Piscinibacter sp. HJYY11: one gene and its partner. The protein of the gene in region 2 interacts with the protein of the main gene of each other region in a pairwise test. Links are inferred from orthologs where the notes say so. Each region holds a gene or a part of one and is shown on either strand. Other genes may lie near its edges.

Region 1 (3,324 bases), on a different replicon or contig from region 2:
CACCTCCTATTGAGTCCGATTCATCGTCAACACTTGCCGGTCACTGCGCTGGCGCTGCCGCGCCATCCAGCAACCCGGACGAGTAGTGCAACGCCCCTTGCGCGTCGACCACCACCGCGTCCACACCCGGCTGCGACTCGACGAGTCGCATGCCGGCATCCAAACCCATCACGAACAGGCACTTCGACAGCGCCTCGCTCGTCAGCCCGTCGGCGGCCAGGATCGTCACGCTGCGCAGCGCGCGCGGCGAACGGCCGGTGCGGGGGTCGAGCAGGTGGTGATGGCGCACGCCGTCTTCGATGAAGAAGCGCTCGTAGTCACCCGAAGTCGAGATGGACGTGTCTTCGAGCGGCAGCACCGCCACCACGCCGCTGTCGCGCTGCGGATCGCGGATGCCGATGCTCCAGGGGCGGCCGCCACGGTCGCCCATCACATAGCTGTCGCCACCAGCGGCCACCGACGCGTTGGCGATGCCCATGCGGCGAAGGATGGCCACGCTGTTGTCGACCGCATGGCCCTTGGCAAAGCCACCGAGGTCGATGCGCACGCCCTCGCGGGCGAAGCGCAGGGTGCGCTGCTCGCGGTCGAGGATGAGGTGGCGCCAGCCGACGGTCGGCTTGGCTGCGGCCACCGCCTCGTCGCTCGGCTTGATGCCGGCGCGGTAGTCGTAGAGCTGGCCGACACCGGCGTAGGTGATGTCGAAGGCACCGTCGGACAGCCTGGAGAAATCGATGGCCCGCGAGACCAGGCGCGCCATCTCGGCGCTCAGCGGCACGGCGTGGCGGGCCGCTTCGCGGTTGATGATCGACAGCTCGGAGTCGGCCTTGTGCGGGCTCATGGTGCGGTCGATGCGGTGCATCTCGGCCATCACCGCGTCGATCGCAGCCTCGCCCTGCTCGCGCTGCGGCGCCCAGAGCTCCACGCGCACCGCGGTGCCCATGATGGCTTCCTCGCGGCTCATCCACTCACCTTGGCGCTGCGAGCGGCCCCATGCACGGCTTGGGGCCGTGGCCTGGGTGTCGTCATTGCGACGGAGCTTGGACAAGCCGAACAGCATGGCTTACTCCGCGTGCTCCGAACGGTGGCAGATGAAGGTCAAGATGCACTCCGAGGTTGTTGTGTCAGGCCTCTCTTTGCGACGTGCGCAACGGAGGCCCTCTTTGTCGTCGGCCGGATCATCGACCCACAGAAGCGAAAAAATAACGTCAATAGTTGGCAAACGTGAGCAGGCTTACATACGGTCGCAGAAGATACGGAGTGGCCTTTGGTGTATGCGCGCTTGCTACAGAACGGAACTTGCCCATACCGGAATCGCACTTAGCCTGCGCGGATAATCCGCCGTTGGCCCCTGTCTCCGACGGCCCGGCCTCAACCTCAACGCGAGCCTCTGCTCACATGAAACCTCGACACAAGCGCATCGCGATCATCGTGGGTGCACTCGCCGGCCTGGGCATCGCCACGGCACTCGTGCTCAACGCCCTCCAGAGCAACGTCGCCTTCTTTTTCACGCCCACCCAGGTGGCGGCGGGCGAAGCTCCGAAGAACCGTGCCTTCCGCGTCGGCGGCATGGTGCGCGAGGGCAGCGTGAAGCGCGACCAGATGACGGTCCACTTCATCGTGACCGACACGGCCAAGGACGTGCGCGTCACCTACACCGGCATCCTTCCCGATCTCTTCAAGGAAGGGAAAGGCGCGGTGGTGCAGGGCAAGCTCGGCAGCAATGGCGAGTTCCAGGCCACCGAGGTGCTCGCCAAGCACGACGAGAACTACATGCCGCCCGAGGCGCAGCATGCGGTCGACCAGGCGCACAAGGCCGCCAAGTCCATGCCCAAAGACGCCATGCCCAAGGAAGGCGCCCGCCCATGACCCCCGAACTCGGACACCTGGCCCTCATCCTCGCGCTCTTCGTGGCGCTGGTCCAAGGCGTGCTGCCGCTCATCGGCGCCCACCGCGGCCATGCCGGCTGGATCGCCCTCGCCCGCCCCGCGGCGCAGACGCAGTTCCTGCTGGTGGCCTTCGCCTTCGGCTGCCTGATGTATGCCTTCGTCGCCAACGACTTCTCGGTGCAATACGTCGCGCAGCATTCCAACTCCAAGCTGCCCACCGCCTACCGCGCCTCCGCCGTGTGGGGCGGCCACGAAGGCTCGCTGCTGCTGTGGGTGCTGATGCTCACTGGCTGGTCGGCCGCCGTGAGCCTCTTGTCGCGCCAGCTGCCGCAGGCCATGGTGGCGCGTGTGCTGGGGGTGCTGGGCCTGGTGTCGGTGGGCTTCCTGCTCTTCATGCTGCTCACCTCCAACCCGTTCGACCGCCTGCTGCCGGCCGCACGCGACGGTGCCGACCTCAACCCCTTGCTGCAGGACCCCGGCCTCATCGTGCACCCGCCGATGCTCTACATGGGCTACGTGGGCTTCTCGGTGGCCTTCGCCTTCGCCATCGCCGCGCTGCTGGCCGGCCGGCTCGACGCCGCGTGGGCCCGCTGGTCGCGCCCCTGGACGAACGTGGCCTGGGTCTTCATGACCCTCGGCATCGCGCTCGGCTCCTACTGGGCCTACTACGAGCTGGGCTGGGGCGGCTGGTGGTTCTGGGACCCGGTGGAAAACGCGTCGTTCATGCCCTGGCTCGTGGGCACCGCGCTGATCCACTCGCTGGCCGTGACCGAAAAGCGCGGCAGCTTCAAGAACTGGACGGTGCTGCTGGCCATCGCCGCCTTCTCGCTGTCGCTGCTGGGCACCTTCCTCGTGCGCTCGGGCGTGTTGACCTCGGTCCATGCCTTCGCCACCGACCCCGAACGCGGTGTCTTCATCCTCGGCTTCCTGGTGCTGGTGATCGGCGGCTCGCTCACGCTCTTCGCCTGGCGCGCGGCCAAGGTCAGCACGGGCGGCACCTTCGCGCTCTTCTCGCGCGAGACGCTGCTGCTCGTCAACAACGTGCTGCTGGTCGTGGCCTGCGGCTCGGTGATGCTGGGCACGCTCTACCCGCTGCTGATCGACGCGCTGGGCATGGGCAAGCTGTCCGTCGGCCCGCCGTACTTCAATGCCGTCTTCGTGCCGATCATGCTGCCGCTGCTCTTCCTGATCGCACTCGGCCCGCTCGCACGCTGGAAGCACGCCGACGCGCGCGACATGGCGCAGCGCCTGCGGCTGGCCGCCGTGATCGCCGTGGCGGCCGGCATCGGCCTGCCGTTCCTGGTCGGCGAGTGGAGCCCGCTGGTCGCGCTGGGCCTGCTGCTTGCGGTGTGGATCATTGCCAGCACCGCCTTCCAGATCCGCGAACGGCTGCGCTCGGGCTGGCCGCCAAGGTCTTTCTGGGGCATGCACCTGGCCC
Region 2 (3,581 bases):
CCGGGCTGCGCGAAACGAATCGCCCATCGAACCTCATGATCCCTCCGGTGCACGCCGCGACGACCGATGACACGCCACCGCTGCTCGCCGCGGTGGGCCTGGCCTGCCGGCGCGGCGACCGGGTGCTGTTCAGAGGGCTCGACCTGCCGCTGCGGCGCGGCGAGGTGGTGTGGCTGCGAGGCGCCAACGGCCGGGGCAAGACGAGCCTGCTGCGCCTGCTGGCGGGACTGTCCACGCCGGAGGCCGGCCAGATCCGCCGCGAGGGTGAGCTCCTCTACGTGGCCCATGCTAACGCGCTGAAGGAAGACCTGTCGGTGCTGGAGTCGCTGCGCTTCCTCGCGCGGCTGCACGGCCGCGACGTCGACGACGCCGCGTTGACCGAGGCGCTGCGCCAGTTCGGCATGGCCACGCGCCGCAACGCGCCGGTGCGCACGTTGTCGCAGGGCCAGCGCCGGCGGGTCGCGCTGTCGCGCCTCGCGCTCGCGCCGTCACCGGCGGTGTGGGTGCTCGACGAGCCCTTCGACGCGCTCGACGTCGAGGGCATCGCGTCGCTCAACGAGGTGATCTCGCAGCACGTGCAGCGCGGTGGCGCGGTGGTGTTGACAAGTCACCAGGCCGTGACGCTCGCCGAGCCGGTGCCGACCGTGCTGCAGCTGGACGAGGTGGCGGGATGAGCGCGTTCACTGCGGTGCTCGCGCGCGACCTGCGCCTCGCGGCACGCCGCCGCATCGAAGCCCTGTTGCCCATCGCGTTCTTCACCGTGGCCGTGAGCCTCTTTCCTTTCGGCGTGGGCCCCGAGCCGCAGACGCTGCGCATCATCGCCCCCGGCGTGGTGTGGGTCTGCGCGCTGCTCGCGGCCATGCTGTCGGTGACCCAGCTCTACGCCACCGACCACGCCGACGGCTCGCTCGAGCAGATGCTGCTTTGCGGCGAGTCGCCGGTGCTGATCGCCACGGCCAAGGCGCTCGCGCACTGGCTGCTGACGGGGCTGCCGCTCATCGTGGTGGCGCCGCTCTTCGGCGTGATGTTCGACATGCGCGGCGAGGCCATTGCCGCCCTCACCTTCGGCCTCGTGCTGGGCACGCCCATCCTGAGCCTGCTCGGCGGCCTGGGCGCCGCGCTCACGCTGGGCTTGCGCAGCGGGGGCGTGCTGCTGATCCTGCTCATCCTGCCGCTGTGCATCCCGGCGCTGATCTTCGGCGCGGGGGCGGTGGGCGCGGTGGAATCGGGCGTGTCGGCTGAAGGACACTACTCGCTGCTGGGCGCCTTGCTCATCGCCACCGCGCTGCTCGCACCCTGGGCCACGGCTGCAGCCCTGCGCATCTCGACCGATTGACTCACCAACTGACGAGAACCTCATGAACTCGCCATTGCGTCTGTACACCTTCGCCGCGCCGTCGCGCTTCTACCGGCTGGCGGGCACGCTGATCCCCTGGCTGTGGGCCGCGACCATCGTGCTTGCAGTCGTCGGGCTCTACATCGGCTTCTTCGTCGCGCCCACCGACGCGACGCAGGGCGAGGCGTACCGCATCATCTTCATCCACGTGCCCGCCGCGTGGATCTCGATGGTGCTCTACCTGGCGATGGCCTTCTGGGCGGGCCTCGGCTGGGCCTTCAAGACGCGGCTCTCGTCGATGGTGGCGAGGGCCATCGCGCCGACCGGCGCACTCTTCACCTTCATCGCGCTGTGGACGGGCGCCTTCTGGGGCAAGCCCACCTGGGGCACCTATTGGGTGTGGGATGCGCGGCTGACGTCGTACCTGATCCTGCTCTTCCTCTACCTCGGCTTCATCGCGCTCACCGAGGCGATCGACGATGCACGGCGTGCCGACAGCGCCGGCGCCCTGATCGCGCTGGTCGGTGCCATCAACGTGCCCATCATCTATTTCTCGGTGAAGTGGTGGAACACGCTGCACCAGGGCGCGACCATCAGCATGACCGCCGCGCCCAAGATGGCCAGCACCATGCTGACCGCGATGCTGATCATGACCTTCGCCTTCTGGGCCTATGCGTTTGCGGTGGTCTTCATGCGAACGCGCGCGATCGTGCTCGAGCGCGAGCGCGAAGCCGACTGGGTGGCCGCCGAACTCAAGGGAGAAAAAGCATGAACTGGGGCAGCGCCTCCGAATTCTTTGCGATGGGAGGCTACGGCCTCTATGTGTGGGGCTCGTACGCCGTGGCCCTGCTGTGCATGCTGGCCGAGCCGCTGATGACCGCGGCCCGCCACAAGCGGGCCCGCCACAACGCCCTGCAGGCAGCCGAAGACGACGGCCGATGAGCGGCCGCTTCGTGATGAAGGCGCTGCCCCGCGCCGTGTGGGGAGCCGTGTGCGTGCTGGCCTTGGGCACGGCGAGGGCGCAGGCTGTCGTCGAGCCGGCGGCCGCGGCCGCATCGGCGCCTGTGGAGGCACCGGCCGCGCCGGCGCCGGCGCCTGCGGCCAGCAGCCCCAGCCTGCCCCGGGTAGAGATCACCGGCCGCAGCCAACGGGCGCCCACCAGCCGCAGCGTGATGACCGGCGATGAGCTGCGCACCGTGCCCGGCACCGCCGGCGACACGATGAAGGCCCTGCAGGCCCTGCCCGGCGTGGCGGTGGCCGACGACAGCAGCAGCGCCCCTGCCGTGCGCGGCTCGCGGCCGGACGACAACCTCTACTACGTCGACTTCCTGCCCGTCGGCTACCTCTTCCACATGGGCGGCCTGACGAGCACGATGCACAGCGAGCTCGTGCGCCAGTTCGACCTCTACAGCGCGGCCTTCGGCCCGGAGTACGGCGACGCCATCGGCGCCGTGCTCGACGTGACCTTGCGCAACCCGCGCACCGACCGGCTCGGCGGCGTGCTCAACGTGAGCCTGTTCGGCGCCGATGCGCTGATCGAAGGGCCCATCAACGAGAAGCAGTCGTTCTACTTCGCGGTGAAGCGCAGCTACCTCGACCTGGTGCTCAACACGGTGGAAGACGACGACTCCGGCGTGATCGTCACCGTGCCGCGCTACTGGGACTATCAGGGCAAGTACATCTGGAACCTCAACGAGGACCACCGGCTGAGCTTCCATGCGACAGGCGCCGCCGACAAGCTCGACTTCCGCGTGCCCGGCGGCTCGACCCTGGGGACGCAAGACCCGGTGCTCGCCGGCGACAGTGCGATCGGCACCTCGTACGGCACCCAGGCCGTGGTGTGGGATGCCGACTTCGGCCCGCGCCTGCGCAACAAGCTGGCCGTCGGCAGCACGCTCGACCGCAACACCAGCTCGGTCGGGACCGCGCTGCGCGCGACCTCTCGTGCGTACACGACCTTCCTGCGCGAGCAGCTCAAGTTCAAGCTCGCCCCGCGGCACGACACGACGCTCGGCGGCTCGGTCGAGTCGATCAAGCTCCGGTACGACATCGACGCGCAAAACGCCCGCTGCACCGAGTTCGAGCCCGATTGCGACTACACCAGCGCACCGCGACAGCAGGGGCGCGACACGCTGCGCGCCCGATTCGGCAATGCCTACGCCAGCCACCGCTGGCAGGCCACCGACGCATGGGCGGTGAGCGTCGGGGCGCACCACACGCGAGACGGCTACCTCGGCCGCCGCTA

The links. Proteins that work in one complex are often made in the same cells at the same time.
Region 1: the proteins of ccmC (region 2) and ccmE interact in binary tests that used the Escherichia coli proteins (3 or more experiments, as listed by UniProt). The link is inferred for Piscinibacter sp. HJYY11 from one-to-one orthologs.

What each region holds. Positions count from the first base shown.
Region 1 is NZ_JAERQZ010000002.1:266,480-269,803, reverse strand. What follows is about bases 424-3,130. They hold ccmE (cytochrome c maturation protein CcmE), read left to right. Parts: upstream 424-1,395; coding sequence 1,396-1,866; downstream 1,867-3,130. Other genes in these bases: JI745_RS24970 (heme lyase CcmF/NrfE family subunit), read left to right, coding at 1,863-3,130; JI745_RS24980 (FAD:protein FMN transferase), read right to left, coding at 424-1,057. Also shown: more of JI745_RS24980, read right to left, coding at 41-423; more of JI745_RS24970, read left to right, coding at 3,131-3,324. UniProt on the Escherichia coli protein: Heme chaperone required for the biogenesis of c-type cytochromes. Transiently binds heme delivered by CcmC and transfers the heme to apo-cytochromes in a process facilitated by CcmF and CcmH.
Region 2 is NZ_JAERQZ010000001.1:4,689,279-4,692,859, forward strand. Bases 270-3,233 are described here. They hold ccmC (heme ABC transporter permease CcmC), read left to right. Parts: upstream 270-1,358; coding sequence 1,359-2,108; downstream 2,109-3,233. Other genes in these bases: ccmA (cytochrome c biogenesis heme-transporting ATPase CcmA), read left to right, coding at 270-674; ccmB (heme exporter protein CcmB), read left to right, coding at 671-1,336; ccmD (heme exporter protein CcmD), read left to right, coding at 2,105-2,278; JI745_RS21980 (TonB-dependent siderophore receptor), read left to right, coding at 2,275-3,233. Also shown: more of ccmA, read left to right, coding at 36-269; more of JI745_RS21980, read left to right, coding at 3,234-3,581. UniProt on the Escherichia coli protein: Required for the export of heme to the periplasm for the biogenesis of c-type cytochromes.